Regions from separate parts of the Telluria sp. AC161 genome, predicted to be linked through region 1. Evidence: predicted binding sites of a transcription regulator. Region 1 holds the regulator's gene; the other holds the start of a gene.

Region 1 (7,667 bases):
TGGCCTTCGCCGTCCAGCACTGCTTCGCCCTGCGGGAACAGAATGCTGGCGTTGATCTCGACGCTGATGCCGCGCGCGTTCTGGATCACCCGCACCTGGCCCGACTTCACCAGCGGCAGCAAGGTCGCCGACAGTTCGCGCGCCATCACGCCCATCTTTTCCTGCTCGCGCCGCGCTGCTTCGTTGCGGCGGCGGTTGATGATGTGCGACAGCGGCAGAACGGGCTCGACGTTGGTGTTGACTTTGGTGGCGGCGCCGCGCCCGCCAAAGGCATCGCCCAGCGCATCGGACAGCACCTGGTACTTGCCCTCGTTGACGATGGAGATGGCGTACATGACGACGAAAAATGCGAACAGCAGCGTGATCAGGTCGGCGTACGAGATCAGCCAGCGCTCGTGGTTTTCGGTGGAGACATCGTCGTCGTAGCGCTTGCGGGCCATGGCAATGACCTAGTGGTGCGTGAGCAGGCTGGCAACGCGTTCGTCGATGACGCGGCCGTGGTCGCCGCTGGCCAGGTCGGAGAACACTTCAGCCAGGATCTCGTACTGCGACACCTTGTCGCTGACGATGGCCTTGAGCTTGTTGCCCACCGGGTAGAAGAACAGGTTGGCCATGCCCACGCCATACACGGTCGAGACGAACGCCACTGCGATGCCGGAGCCCAGGCGGGCCGGATCGGACAGGTTTTCCATCACATGGATCAGGCCCAGCACGGCGCCCAGGATGCCGATTGTCGGCGAATAGCCGGCGGCCGATTCCCAGATGCGCGCCGCCTGGCGCTGGGCAAATTCATAGCCGTTGATTTCGTGTTCGAGCAGGCTGCGCACCTTCTCGGGCGCGATGCCGTCGACCACCAGGCGCAAGCCCTTGGCGATGAACGGGTCGGCCTTGCTCATGAATTGTTCGAGCGACAGCAAGCCATCGCGGCGCGCCGTCAGGCTCCACAGTGCGATTTCGCGCGACAGTTTCTGGCGGCCGTTTTTCGGTGGCACAAACACCCAGCGCAGCATGGCGATGCCGCGCAAGAAGGTACGGGTCTCGCTTTGCAGCAGCACGGCGCCGAAGGTGCCGACCACCACGATGGCAAATGCGGCAGGCTGGATCAACGACGAGAACTTGCCGCCGTCGAGGGTGTAACCCAGAAAGATGCCGGCGATTGCCAGCACCAGGCCGATTACGCTGGCCCAGTCCATAATTGCTCCCGTAAGGTGGTGCGCAAACGTGCGACGGCCTGGGTGTGCAGCTGCGACACCCGCGATTCACTCACGCCCATCACGGCGCCGATTTCCTTCAGGTTCAGTTCTTCTTCGTAGTACAAGCCCATCAGGAGTTTTTCGCGCGGCGGCAGCTTGTCGATTGCGTCGATGACGGCCTGACGGAAATCGGTTTCCATCAGGCTGCGCAGCGGATCGGCATCGTCCACGGCATAGCGGTCGAGGAAATTGTCGCTGCCTTCGTCGGCATGAAAGTCTTCGTAATACAGCAGCTGGTGGCCGCCCGAATCGGCCAGCATGTCCTGGTACTCGTCGAGCGAGATCTTGAGCGACGCGGCCACTTCGGATTCGCTCGGCGGGCGGCCCAGGCGCTGCTGCAGCGATTGCATCGCGCCCTCGACCTTGCGCATGTTCTGGCGCGTGCTGCGCGGCATCCAGTCGCTCGAACGCAGCTCGTCGAGCATCGCGCCGCGGATGCGCAGCACGGCGTAGGTCTCGAACTGGGCGCCGTGGTCGTCTTCGTAGCGGTTGATCGCGTCGAGCAACCCAATCATGCCGGCCTGGATCAGGTCATCGACCTCCACCGAAGGCGGCAACTTCGCCTTCATGTGGTGGGCAAGACGCTTTACCAACGGCATATGCTCCGTCAGCAAAGAATTCTTGTCCGCTTTCCCTTTGACCGTATACATGCTGGCGTATGTCTTTTTCTTTATATGTCGATGGCGACTGTGTCAGGAACCGATGGACGCGCTGCCCTGGCGGCCGAACTGCGGCATTGCAGGCAGTGCGAACTTGCCGGCCAGCTGGCGAAACGCAACCGATGCGCCGGCCAGCGGGAAGGCATCGACCACGGCCCGACCCAGACGCGCGGCGCGGTGCAGGTATTCGTCGGCCGGCACGGCGCCCATGAAACTGAGCTTGACGGCCAGATAACGTGTTGCTGCCAATGACATATTATCGTATACCACCTTGGCCTCCCCCTCAGTCGCGCCGGTCACCAGGATGCCGAATGGCCGGCGGCCCAGTTCCTGCGTCAGGCGCTTGATGAGCGAGTAGGCATTGGTGATCGAGGCCGCGCTGGTCGACACCTGGATGACGATCTCCGAACTCGACATCAGGGGCACCGGGAACTCGCCGTCCGGGCCCAGTTCGCCATCGACGATCACGATGGCGGCCTGCGTGGCCAGCACGTCGAACGTCTTGCCCAGGCGCCGCACATCGTCGGTCGATTCGGGCGTGCCCATCGGCACCACCGAGAAGCCTTGCGGGGCCGGATGGATCACCTGATTCAGCGCGCTTTCCTGGCGCGCGACCTGCAGCAGCGAGGCACCGCGGTTCAGGCCCAAACGGCGGGCGACACCGTACTCGACGTTGCAGGCGTCGACGATCAGCACTTCGTTACCGGCCTGGGCCAGCGAGGCGCCCAGGTTCACCAGCATCGCGCCCTTGTCGTCTTCCGGCGTGGCCGAGAGAAATGTGACCACGCGCGGACGCGGGCCTTGCAGCATGCGGCGCAGGCCTTCGGCCTGGTCGAAGTCAAAACTAGCCATGCGACACCTCGCGGCGGCTGGCTTGCGCGGTGGCTGCCATCAGCATCGGCAGGTCGGCGTCCGCCGGGGCGGTGCCGCGGTTGCGGAACGCGCGGTCGATCAGCATCGCGCTGTCGGCCACGTGCAGGTCTTCCGGCACGCGCTGGCCGTTCGAGACGTAATGCAGTTTGAGCTTCTGGCGGATCACGATGTCGAGCACGCCGCCGGTCGAGGCAGCCTCGTCCATCTTGGTCATGATCGCGCCGTGCAGGCCGCTGCCCTGGTAGGCACGGACGACTTCGTTGAGCGTCTCGTTGGTCGACGTCGAGTTCAGGCACAGCAGGCGTTTCACTTCAGCGCCCGAGCCCGACAGCATCGCGACCTGCTCGGCCACCATGTGGTCGCGCTGCGACATGCCGATGGTGTCGATCAGCACCGTGTGCTTGTTGCGCAGTTCCTTCAGGGCGATGCGCAGGTCGGCCTCGTCCTTCACCGAGTGCACCATGACGCCGAGGATCTTGCCGTAGATGCGCAGTTGTTCGTGACCGCCGATACGGTAGGCATCGGTGGTGATCAGTGCCAGCTTGTCCGGGCCGTGGCGCATCACGCAGCGCGCGGCCAGCTTGGCCGTGGTGGTGGTCTTGCCCACGCCGGTCGGGCCGACCAGAGCGAACACGCCACCTTCGGACAGCATCGCGTCTTCGTTGCCGATGGTTGCCAGGTTGCGCGCCAGCACGGTCTTCACCCAGCGCATCGCTTGCGCCGCATCGTTCATGGCCGGCATTTTTTCGATGATGTAACGTGCCAGCGTGGCAGAGAAACCGGCAGCGAGCATTTCACGCAGGACGGTCGCCTTGTGCGGTTCGCGCTGGGCGGTCGAGCCCCACGACAGTTCGGCCAGCTGGGTTTCCATCAGGCCGCGCATGGCGCGGATTTCGCTCATCATGTTGCTCACTTCCGAGGTCGCCGATTCCTTGGCCTGGGTGATGGCGGCGCTCATCATGGCGGTCATGGCGGCCATGTCGATCGTCGGTTCAGGCGCGGGGGCGCGGCGTTCGGCGTAGGTTGCGGCCGGCTCGACCGGGGCCAGTGGGGCGACAGGTGCGACATAGGCAGGCGCGACCGGTGCGTTCATCACCGGGCCGGCATCCTGGTAGCGGCGGGCCGGCGTGGCACGCGGCGCGGCTGGTGCGAGTTCGTCAAAGTGCTGCAGCTGCGGCTTCGGCTGGGCCATCTCGGAATCGGCGACAGGCGCGGACAGCGAGGCGACATCGTCGTTATCGAGTGCCAGGATTTCGACGGCGCCGTCGACCGGACGGTTGGACAGGATGACGGCATCCGGACCCAGGGCTTCGCGCACCTTGCGCAAGGCATCCCGGGAAGTTGCCGCTGTAAATTTCTTCACTTTCATCGTGGTTCTCCGCACTTCAATCTATGTTCTGCATGACGGGCACATGCCCATCGATAGGAATCATTATTGTCGATGCCGTGTGGAAACGATCAACCGAGAAGGACGGGGAAAAGGGCCTATTTCCCCACAATCAGAAAAAGTGATACTGGTTTCTTGAAATTTGGCAGGTAGGTGCGGGTGCTGCCCGGGTTTGCGTCGGCGCAAAAAGGTGGTGTGCACGTGCCGATCTTGCCGATGCCGGCCGGGTCGAACCGTGACTGGCACGGCTGGCGTGCCAGTTCCACTCATCAGGAGACTCTCATGGCACGCTCGATCCGGCTGATCTACCGAAACATAAAGGGCCGTGTACGCCAGAATTTCGGCTGGGACGGCCTCACCGAACGCTCCGCCGTACTGATTACAGCGGCCGAATGGCGGCCGACGGCCGACCCGTTCGATTCACCACCCGGCCGCCCTCTGCTGGGCGAAGCCAATGTGTATGTCACCAATATCGGGCCGCATGATCCCGAAGGCAACGTCGGTGGTGTCGAGTTTCATCTGCATGTCGACTGGAACAGCCCCTTGCATGTGATGGTGACCATCACCGACCTGGGGCCGATCGAAGAGCAGATCGTGATTGGCTAGACGCCATGGCACGCCGCTGTGGCAGCGTCATCGGTTGTGGCACCTCATTGCACGCTTATGGCCGAGTAACTGTCCAATGAAGAGAGCACTGATACGACTGTCTCTGATCATCTGGGTCCTTGCTGGCACCGTTGTGCTCGCCCGTTTTCTGATTATCCATCACGACCTTTTCCCACCGTTCCCGGAAGCGTGGGCAATATGGCTGATCAACCTGTACGGCTCAAGGGATGGCGAAGAGCTGGCCGATCTTGAAATACTCGTCGCCCTGGGGCTGGCCTTGGGCGCGATTCTGACGGTCACGACGCTTGGCTGGCTGGTCTGGCGTCAAGTCCATCGCCCTGCTCCGGCATGATGAGCACGGGGGCAGCGCCTGCGCTGCCCCATCCCTGTTACATCGGCACACCCACGAGACTCGTCACGCGAATCGTCTTGGTCTCGGGCACTTCGGCGTGCGACAGCACCTTGAGCGCAGGCACGGCGCGGCGCAAAAAGCGCGACAGCAGCACGCGCAGCGGCGCCGGCACCAAGAGCACGGGCGACAGGCCCATCTGCTCTTGCTGGTTGGCGGCGTGCGCAGCCTGCTGGGCGATCGTGTCGGCCAGGCCCGGCTCGATGCCGGTACCGTCGCCGCCGGCGCCCATCGCCTGCATCAACAGGCGCTCGAGGCGATTGTCCAGCGTCATCACCGACAGCTCGTTCTCGCCCGGGAACAATTGCTGGACGATCGCACGGCCCAGCGACACGCGCACCACGGCGGTCAGTTCGGCCGGGTCCTGCGTCATGCCAGCGTGCTCCGACAGCGCTTCGATGATCGAGCGCATGTCGCGGATGTGCACGCCTTCGACCAGCAGGTTCTGCAGCACTTTCTGGAGCGTCGACAGCGAGACGACTTTCGGCACCAGGTCTTCGACCAGTTTCGGGGTCTCTTTGCCCAAGTGGTCGAGCAGTGCCTGCACTTCCATACGGCCCAGCAGTTCCGACGCGTGCAGCGTGATCAGGTGGTTCAGGTGCGTGGCGACGACGGTGCCCGCATCGACCACCGTGTAGCCCATGCTTTGCGCTTCGTCGCGCAGGCTCGCTTCGATCCAGGTCGCCGGCAGGCCGAAGGCCGGGTCGGTGGTGACCACGCCTGGCAGCGTGCCGCTGGCCATGCCCGGGTTGATCGCCAAAAACTGGCCGTTGAGGGCTTCGCCACTGCCCACTTCGACGCCCTTGAGCGTGATGCGGTAGGCCGATGGCTTGAGTTCCAGGTTGTCGCGGATGTGTACTGGCGGCGCCAGAAAGCCCACTTCTTGCGCGAACTTCTTGCGGATACCCTTGATGCGCTTGAGCAGCTCGCCGCCCTGGTTCTTGTCAACCAGCGGAATCAGGCGGTAGCCTACTTCCAGACCCAGCGTGTCGACTGGCATCACGTCCTGCCAGGTCGCTTCTTCGCTTTCGGCCGGGGCCGTACGGGCAGCGGCTGCGGCATCGGCCACGGCGGCGGCTTCCGCCTGCGCCGGCGCTTCTTTCTTGCGCTTCGAGATGAAATAACCACCGGCAGCAAGCGAGCCGGCCAGCAGCAGGAACACGAAGTTCGGCATGCCCGGGATCATGCCCAGGCCGCCGATGATGGCCGCCGTGATGTACAGCGATTCAGGGCGGGCAAACAGTTGCGTGGTCAGCTGCGAGCTGACATCTTCATCGTTGGCCACGCGCGAGACGACCATACCGGCCGCGATCGAGATGATCAGCGATGGAATCTGGGCGACCAGGCCGTCACCGATGGCCAGCAGCGTGTAGATCTTGGTGGCTTCGCCAATGGCCAGGTCGTGCATCACGACGCCGACGATCAGGCCGCCGATAATGTTGATGACGGTAATCATGATACCGGCGACGGCATCGCCCTTCACGTACTTCGAGGCACCGTCCATCGCGCCATAGAATTCGGCTTCTTGCGAGACTTCCTGGCGGCGCTTGCGCGCTTCGTCTTCACCGATCAGGCCGGCGTTCAGGTCGGCATCAATGGCCATCTGCTTGCCCGGCATCGCGTCCAGCGCAAAGCGTGCGCCGACTTCGGCGATACGGCCCGCGCCCTTGGTCACGACCGAGAAGTTGATGATGGTCAGGATGACGAAGACGACGATACCGACGGTGTAGTTACCGCCGATCAGGAAGTGGCCGAATGCCTCGATGACCTTGCCGGCAGCGGCGCCGCCCGTGTGGCCTTCGGTCAGCACGATACGGGTCGAGGCAACGTTCAGCGCCAGGCGCAGCATCGTCGAGACCAGCAGGATGGCCGGGAAAGCCAGAAAGTCGAGCGGCTTGACCGTGTACAGCGCGGTCAGCAGCACGATGATCGACAGCGCGATATTGAAACTGAAAAACACGTCCAGCACGAACGCCGGCAACGGCAAGATCATCATGGCCAACAGCATGATGATCAGGATCGGGGCTGCCGCCTTGCCGCCTTGTGCTCCAAGGCCGCTCATCCAGGCTGGCAGTTTCATGCTGTTGGTCATTCAGTTGCTCCATTATCGGGTGCCGGTCGCTGTTGCGAGGCCGGGTTCAGCGGGTCCATCTCGGCAGGTACTTTCAACCTGGTCGGGCGATCCGGGTAGTCGCCCTCGCCTTTCTTGTAAGCCCGCAGCTGGTACACGTAGGCCAGCACTTCCGCCACCGCCGAGTACAGCTTTTCCGGAATCTCTTCATCGATCTCGGTGTGCTTGAACAGGGCGCGGGCCAGGGCCGGGGCTTCGAGCATGGGCACCTTGTTCTCGGCGCCCATTTCGCGGATCTTGGCCGCGACGTCATCGACGCCCTTGGCCACCACCCGCGGTGCTCCCTTGCCATCCGCGTACTTCAGTGCGACTGCATAATGCGTCGGATTGGTAACGATCACATCAGCAG
Region 2 (7,667 bases), 2.7 Mb from region 1:
ATCCGGTACTCCACCGTCAGCACGAGGCGCCCGCCATCCTGCAGCGGCGAAAGCGACGGCGCCAGCGCCTTGAGCGCGGACGATGGCGTCATGTCTTCGAGCAGCTCGCGGTCCTGGATCAAACGCAGCACGAGCGCCATGACGACGACGCTGCTGCCGGCTGCATACAACAGGCTGTGCTGCACGCTGTCGAGCGTGGCCACCTGGCCCCAGACCGCGGCGCCCGTCGCGCTCGCGCCCATCAGGGCCATCTGATAAATCGACATCCCGCGCGCCCGCACCCAGTCGGGCAGGGCCATCTGCATCGACACGCTCAGCGAATTGGCCGACACGATGAAGGCCATCCCCGACAGCCACATCGCGCTAGAAGTCAGCACCACGTTCGTGCTGACCGCCGCCACCGCGATCATCGCCGCCGACAGCACGGTGCTGGCCATGACGAGCGTATCGCGGCTGAACGCCTGGCGCATGCGCGGCAGGAAGAACACGGCGCTGATTGCGCCGCCGCCCATGCAGGCCAGCAGCAGCGTGAACACGCCGGCGCCGCCGCCGCCCTGCGCGCGCGCCACCAGCGGCAGCAGCGCCATCAGCGCGGTGGAGTGGAAGAACGACGCCGCCACCCGCGCCAGCACGGCCTTCACGCGGTTGGAGTGGCGCGCAAACTGCAAACCGACGCGCATTGCACCGCCGATCCGCTCGCGCCCCAGCGGACTTGGCACGTGCGTGCGGCGCCAGCGCATGATCACGAAGCCCGAAATCACCGACAGCACCGCATTGAGCACGAATACATACGCGCTGCCCAGGCTGGCAATGATGGCGCCGGCCGCCAGCGGCCCGGCGATGCGCGACGCGTTCATCGCCACGCCATTCAGGGCCAGCGCCGCCGGCAGCTGCGCGCGCGGCACCAGTTCGGGGACGATCGCCGAGAACACGGGCCAGCGCATGGCCAGGCCAATGCCGTTGGCAAACGTCAGCGCCAGCAGCACCGGCGGCGTGATGGCGTCGGCCAGGATCACCGCGCACAGGATCGTGGCCACGACGGCGACCCAGAACTGCGTGATGATGAAGTAGCGCCGCCGGTCGAGGATGTCGGCCAGCGCACCGCTGGGCAAGCCGAGCAAAAACACGGGCAGCATCGATGCGGTCTGCACCAGCGCGACCCAGATCGGCGCGGTCGTCAGCGACGTCATCATCCAGGCAGCGGCCACGTCGTTCATCCACATGCAGGTGTTGGCGATCAGCCATGTGAGCCACAGCATGCGAAACACGGGGGCGCGCATCGGCCCGAACGCCGACGGCGGCGGCGCGGCGTCGTTGGCCGAGGGCGCCGGGGCGGGGGTCTGGGAAATGGTCATGCCGGTGAACTCACCGGAAGCGGCGCGGCTGGCCGCGTGCATCTGCAGCGTGTCATTGATAGGGCGAATGCGTGAAGACAAGCGCCATTGTAGTCGCCGCAGCCCCGGGGACGGCGCGCAGCTCAGCCTGTTGGATCAGCCTGAGCTGCGCGCCCGCTGGGCTGGCAGCAGCAGCGCCAGTTCGGCCACGGCGCGGAACACGGCCGGCGTCAGTGCCTGCGCCGCCTCTTCGGCATTGGCGATCATCGCGTGGCTGCGTCCGGGGGGCAGGGCGTCGCGAAAGCCCCAGCGCAGCACTGTCAGGCCGGCGCGCTTCAGTACGGTCTCGAGTTCGGGCTGTAGCCAGCGCAGGCGCGTGAGCGCGCTCGCATCGGGCGCGCAGACCTCGATCACCAGGCCCTGCGGCGTCGGTTCGACCTGGATCACGACGGCGCTGCCGTCGGCCAGTTCGAGTTCGAGCCGCAGCGCGGCCCGCGCACGGCGGCGGCGGCCGGGGGGCTTGTCGGCCTCGTCGGCCAGCACGGCCAGATGCTGCGGCTTGTCGCCAGCGCCATGGACCGTGAAGCGCCAGGCATCCTGGTGCGTTGCGAGCAGCTGGGGCTGGTGCACGACCTGGCCCTGCTGTCCGGCAGCGAGCATGGCCGGCGACAAATGCCCGCCCATGTCAGCCAGCGCGCGGCTGGTCAACTGGCTGCCATGATTACGCACCTGGCTGCGCCAGGCGCGCGCCAGGCCGGCGCCGTCCTGCTGCTGATAGGCTAGCTGACGCGCCATCAGGACCTGGTCCGGCCGCATGGCGGCGCCATCGCCGTCGGCGGCCGGGCCCGGCTGGCCCGTGGCCTGAGTTTCCGGCGCCAGTGGGGCCGAGAACGGCAGCGGCAGCGCATCGGCGCCACCAGCCAGGATGGGGGCCGGGGCCACCACGGCGCCGACCTGCAATGGCACGAGGGTGGGCGGGGGCAGCGCGGCAACGGGGAACATCTGGGCCATTGGGTTTACCTGTCAGCGATAAAAAAAGGCCAACCGCATGGGCTGGCCTTCGAAGTCTAACCCGGGGTGAGGCCCGGGTATGCGGCCATTATTGCAGCAGCGACATGACCATCGACGACATGCTGTTCGACTGCTTGAGCATGGCGGTGCCGGCTTGCAGCAGCATCTGGCTCGACGTCATGTTGGCGCTTTCGGTCGCGAAGTCGACGTCCATGATCAGGCCGGTAGCTTGCTTGGTGTTGGTGCTGATGTTCGACAGGTTGTTGTTGACGTGTTCCAGACGGTTGGCGGCGGCGCCCAGGCTCGAACGGACTTTGTTGACCGATGCCAGTGCAGTGGTCAGGTCGGTGATCGCAGTGGTGGCATCAGCGGCGGTGCTGATTTCCGTGCCTGCGGCGCCGGCAGCGTACGATGCGGTGGCAGCACCGACGTCGGTAGCGATGGCAGTCACGTCCGTTGCCATGTTGATGTTCATGACTTCGGTCGCGTCAGCACCGATCTGGAATTTCATGGCAGCGCCAATCGTACCGGCCACGATCAGCGTTTCGCCACCAAACTTGGTGTTTTTCAGCACGTTGCCAAGTTCGGTACCCAGTGCGTCATATTCGGACTGCATCGACTCTTTGTCAGCGATGCTCGACGACGTATCGGCAGCCTGGGTTGCCAGATCCTTCATGCGGATCAGCATGTTCGACACTTCATCCAGCGCGCCTTCAGCGGTTTGCAGCATCGCGGTCGAGTTCTGGGTATTACGCATGGCAACGGCCATACCCGAGGTCTGGGCCTTCAGGCGCGAAGCAATCTGCAGGCCGGCAGCGTCGTCCATTGCCGAATTGATGCGGTAGCCGGTCGACAGGCGGGTCATCGAGGTCGACAGATTGCTCTGGGTCTTCGAGATGGCGTTTTGTGCGGACAGGGCAGCGTTGTTGGTGTGCAGGCTCAGCATGATGGACTCCGAAAATGTAGGGAAAGAATTCTGTATGTCGAGTGCGTCACTCGCTCTCATGAGTACAAGGCGACACATTTCCGTACGGCATTAAATTCTTTATCGAATTTTTTTCAAATAAATTTTTCGGCGGGTAATCACTCCTACGATGACCGTCTCACCTTGGCGTATGTTGCAGCAATAACAGCCCCTAGTAATGCGAATGAGGATGATAATGATTCTCATCTCTGTTAGAATCCCGGTTTTTCGCACCTTACGATTGCCAAACCATGACCCAACAAGCCAACGCCGCACTGCGCCCACCCGTCGAATCGATCCTGTCGCGCCTGATCAGGAGCGCGCTTGTTGGCGCTGTCGCCTCGGCGCCGATCCTGGCGCTGCCGTTTGCCGCCAATGCGCAGGAGGCAGGGCCGGCAGCGGTGGAGAAGGTGATCATCACCGGTGCGAAAGTGCAGGCCGATCCGGCCTATGCCGGCGGACAGATCGGTCGCAGCGGCGGACTGGGCGTCCTGGGCGAGGCGGACATCATGAAGACGCCGTTCTCTACAACCAACTATACGTCGCAAATCCTCGAAGACCAGCAGGTGCGCACGCTGGCCGACGTTGTCGTCAACGAAGCGTCGGTGCGTGTGATGACGTCGACCGGCGGGTTCAGTGAAGACTTCCAGATCCGCGGCTTCAATGTCACCAGTGGCGACGTCGGCCTGAACGGCCTGTACGGTCTGTCATCGTCGAACCGCATGCCGGCCGCCATCATGGAACGCGTCGAAGTGCTCAAGGGGCCGGGCACGCTGATGTATGGCATCAGCCCGAACGGCAGCGTCGGCGGCAACATCAATATCGTCACCAAGCGCGCCGGCGACCAGCCATTGACGCGGGTGACCGCCACCTATGAAAGCCAGGCGCTGTTTGGCACCCATGTCGACGTCGGCCGCCGCTTTGGCGACAATGGCGCCTGGGGCGTGCGCGTCAACGGCGTGATCCGCGGCGGCGACACCAATATCGACGACGGCAAGCAGGATTTCGGCCTGGCCGCGATCGCGCTCGATTACCGCTCGCCGAAACTGCGCTGGACCCTGGACAGCTACGGCCAGCAAGAAAAGACCGACAACTTCCGCGCGCAGAACAGCTTCCGGCCCGACATCGCGTCGATCCCGGCGCCACCGTCGGGCCACCGCGCGGTGTACCGCGGCGCCGACCTCGAGTTCCGCGATGCGACGATCGCCTCGCGCCTCGAATACGATGTGTCGAAAGAGTTGATGGTCTATGTGACGGCCGGCTACCACTACGGCGCCAGCGAGCAGGACTTCCCGACGGCGCGCGCACTGAACGCGGTTGACGCTGCCGGCAACTTCCGCCTGACCAACGCCTGGTACGACGCCTATGGGCGCAGCAAGACTGGCGAAGTCGGGGCCCGCCTGAGCCTGGACACGGCCGGCATCAAGCACTTCATCACCGCCTCGGTCTCGCGCCTGGACAGCGAAGCGGGCAGCTTCTACCTGTCGGCCGCGCCAAGCTCGTCGCAGCTGTCGAACATCTACAACCCGGTCGCGATCACGCCGATGATGGGCAACCGCCTGGCGCCGACCAAGACGTCGGAAACCGAGCTGTCGAGCGTCTCGCTGACCGACACATTGACGTTCCTGGACGGCCGCGTGCTGTTCACCGGCGGCTTGCGCAAGCAGAAGGTAGCGCTAGATAACGTGGCGCCAAGCGGCGCGGTGACGAGCTCGTACAGCGAAAGCGCCGTATCGCCGCTGGCTGGCCTGGCCGTCATGCCGATGGAAAACGTGTCGCTGTACGCGAACTTCACGTCGGGCCTGACCCGCGGCAGCACCGCGCCGGCCACGGCCGCGAATGCCGGTGAAGTCTTCGCCCCGTTCAAGTCCAAGCAATATGAAGTGGGCACGAAAGTCGATACCGGCCGCGTACTGCTCGGCGCCGCCGTGTTCCAGATCGACCGTCCAAACGCCATCACCGATCCGCTGACGACGATCTACAGCCTGGACGGCACGCAGCGCAACCGGGGCCTGGAACTGTCGGCAGTCGGCGAAGCCGCACCGGGCCTGCGCCTGATGACGAGCGCCACGTTCTACAACGCCAAGCAGCAGCGCACTGCCGGCGGCATCAACGAAGGCAAGAAGGCCACGGGCGTGCCGAAGAACGCGTTCAACGCCGGCGTCGACTGGGACTTGCCATGGATTAGCGGCCTGAGCCTCAATGCCCGCGCGATCCACACGGCCGAGCTGGCGCAGAATGTCACCAATACCGTGTATATCTCGTCGTGGACGCGCTTCGATCTCGGCGCGCGTTATCGTACTGAGCTGATGGGCAAGCCGGTCGTGCTGCGTGCCAGCGTCGAGAACGCAGGCAACAAGCGCTACTGGCTGTCGAGCAGCACGCTGGCGACGGTTGGTACGGCTGCGGCGCCACGCACGGTGTTGCTGTCGGCGCAGGTTGACTTCTAAGTAGTCCTACGGTTTGATCCGGGACCTGCCTGCATGGTGAATGCAGGCAGGTCCTAAGTTTTTGGGCATGGCCGGTACGAAGTACGAGATTCGGAACAAAAATCTGTTCCAGGCGTTGTTTTGCGGTAACTGAATCGCGTGTATTCTGTTGCCCTAGGGTATAGTTCTTCCCATATTCTGCGAACATGTGATGAAACTTATAACCTTTGAAATCAGTGATCGTTCCCTTGCGATCACCACAGTGAAAAAAGCTGGAGACCAATGGGAATGCGTACTATCGGCGTCCGGCCAAGCCGGTGACGGCGCGATGTCAGCTATTGTCCAGCAACAGATCAAGTTTGACGGTGCCTATTGCGCTGATATGGTGCTGGAGAAGGCGGTGGATTTCAGTGGGGCTTTTCTGCAGTTGATGATGTAGTCGGCAGCAGCGGTATCTCGCCCACTTTTCCACAACGACGTCGTTGTGGTATCGCAACTTACTGTGTACATCGCATTCCAGCAAGCATCGGGCAAAGTGGGGCAGGCGCGGTATGCTGAGCAGGACTTGAGACTCACCCGTTGACTCACGGCGGCCAACGAGTTCGCCGCTATTCAATCTACCCTTGCGCTGCGCATGTGAGCGCTCAACAAAGAGCTGCGCGATGCGAAACTTCTGTCTACTGGTTGCATGCCAAACCTCGACGCCGCACTCGAAGGCGCCAACAACGGCATCCCTCGATAGCGAGTTGGCCACGCTGTGCCCAGCAGTCGAGTGCCCGGGCGCCGACGATTACGATGAGTTGCAAGCTTGGGCAATCGAGCTTCTGAGCTAATACGCTACGTGCGTGGTGCACCATGTGAAAACAGTTTAGATATGGACGAATTAAAAATGAAAAAAATGGCGGACTTTTGCCATGCTTACGGCGACCTCCCAGTCAGGATAAAGCAAACCATATAGTTCGTTGATGGCTATCAAAACCTGACCTGCGTAGTCCTCCGCTTGAGATTCTGTCACCCGATGCTCTAATGGTTGGTGAATGAGCTTATTTCTAATTGCAGCTCCCTCATTTAATGTTTTACAAAATTCTGATCTCCGCCCTAAATATATCTCCATAAGCTCGCCATAGAGTTTGGATAACGGAGGAGACGGGACGTGCTCAATAAACGCTGCAAGTTTCGGCTCCTTGCGAATCAAAGCTTCTTTGATTGCAAGCTCCGCCGCAATTGTGGCATCAATCCATTTGAACTTTGGGTTTTTCTCTTGAATTGCTCTGTAAATGTGTCTCATGGCAAAAAATGGTTGAATATTCTCATTAATGCCATGCTGTAATTTAAGCCGTATATCGTGATTAAGCTCCTGTTGAAAATTCACGCCAATTTTTCCAGAAATTTTCCCAGGGGAGTGACGATATTCGTGGGAGTTTCGATCCATTGCCCAAGTGAAGGTGGAAATTTCACTAGCCACATCATCCGAAATTTCGTATCTACCTAAAAAAAATTTAACGTACTCGAGAACTCGGCGCACCGCTGAGTTAAGTTCTAAGCATATTGATTGATAAGTTGACTCAAAATCTGGCGGAAACGAAAGAAAGTTTAGAAGAGGGTCCGTCGGTGAATTCATATATTCAAGCGCTTTCGGACTTAGCGGAAAGTCGTAAAGTTGCACAAATCCCTTTCCCTCAAAATATCCAAAGCGAACGTCAGCCATGTTTCCATAATACGTCGGGACATCAAGTCGATACCAGTCTACTTCATTGGCATGGTCTGGGTTGTGCCGAAAATTTATTTTGAATTCTGCGCAAATATTAATTTTTGGCCATATTTCTTTGTTCTCTAAAATCACTTCCACTGAACTTTGACTCGCTGTGTTATTTGCCTTTGATTTTTTTTGCTCATATTTTACTAAATCAGATAATCAAAATTATCAAT

The links. The regulator FliA, encoded in region 1, starts transcription of late flagellar genes. The targets are predictions, from matches to a motif close to CTAAAGTTTNNNNNNNNNNNGCCGNTA.
Region 2: a site for FliA is predicted at 3,392-3,418, ahead of ACZ0AJ_RS02635 (flagellin N-terminal helical domain-containing protein). Genes of this name have one in related genera too.

The regions. Positions count from the first base shown of each region.
Region 1 is NZ_OZ409861.1:3,331,963-3,339,629, forward strand. Features, by position in the region: gene motD (flagellar motor protein MotD) at 1-440, opposite strand, end outside; gene ACZ0AJ_RS14920 (flagellar motor protein) at 450-1,193, opposite strand; gene ACZ0AJ_RS14925 (RNA polymerase sigma factor FliA) at 1,175-1,903, opposite strand; gene ACZ0AJ_RS14930 (MinD/ParA family ATP-binding protein) at 1,946-2,764, opposite strand; gene flhF (flagellar biosynthesis GTPase FlhF) at 2,757-4,154, opposite strand; gene ACZ0AJ_RS14940 (hypothetical protein) at 4,455-4,778, shown strand; gene ACZ0AJ_RS14945 (hypothetical protein) at 4,855-5,130, shown strand; gene flhA (flagellar biosynthesis protein FlhA) at 5,168-7,279, opposite strand; gene flhB (flagellar biosynthesis protein FlhB) at 7,276-7,667, opposite strand, start outside.
Region 2 is NZ_OZ409861.1:606,129-613,795, forward strand. Features, by position in the region: gene ACZ0AJ_RS02625 (MFS transporter) at 1-1,355, opposite strand, end outside; gene ACZ0AJ_RS02630 (hypothetical protein) at 1,491-2,345, opposite strand; gene ACZ0AJ_RS02635 (flagellin N-terminal helical domain-containing protein) at 2,434-3,291, opposite strand; gene ACZ0AJ_RS02640 (TonB-dependent receptor) at 3,561-5,759, shown strand; gene ACZ0AJ_RS02645 (hypothetical protein) at 5,950-6,177, shown strand; gene ACZ0AJ_RS02650 (hypothetical protein) at 6,622-7,587, opposite strand.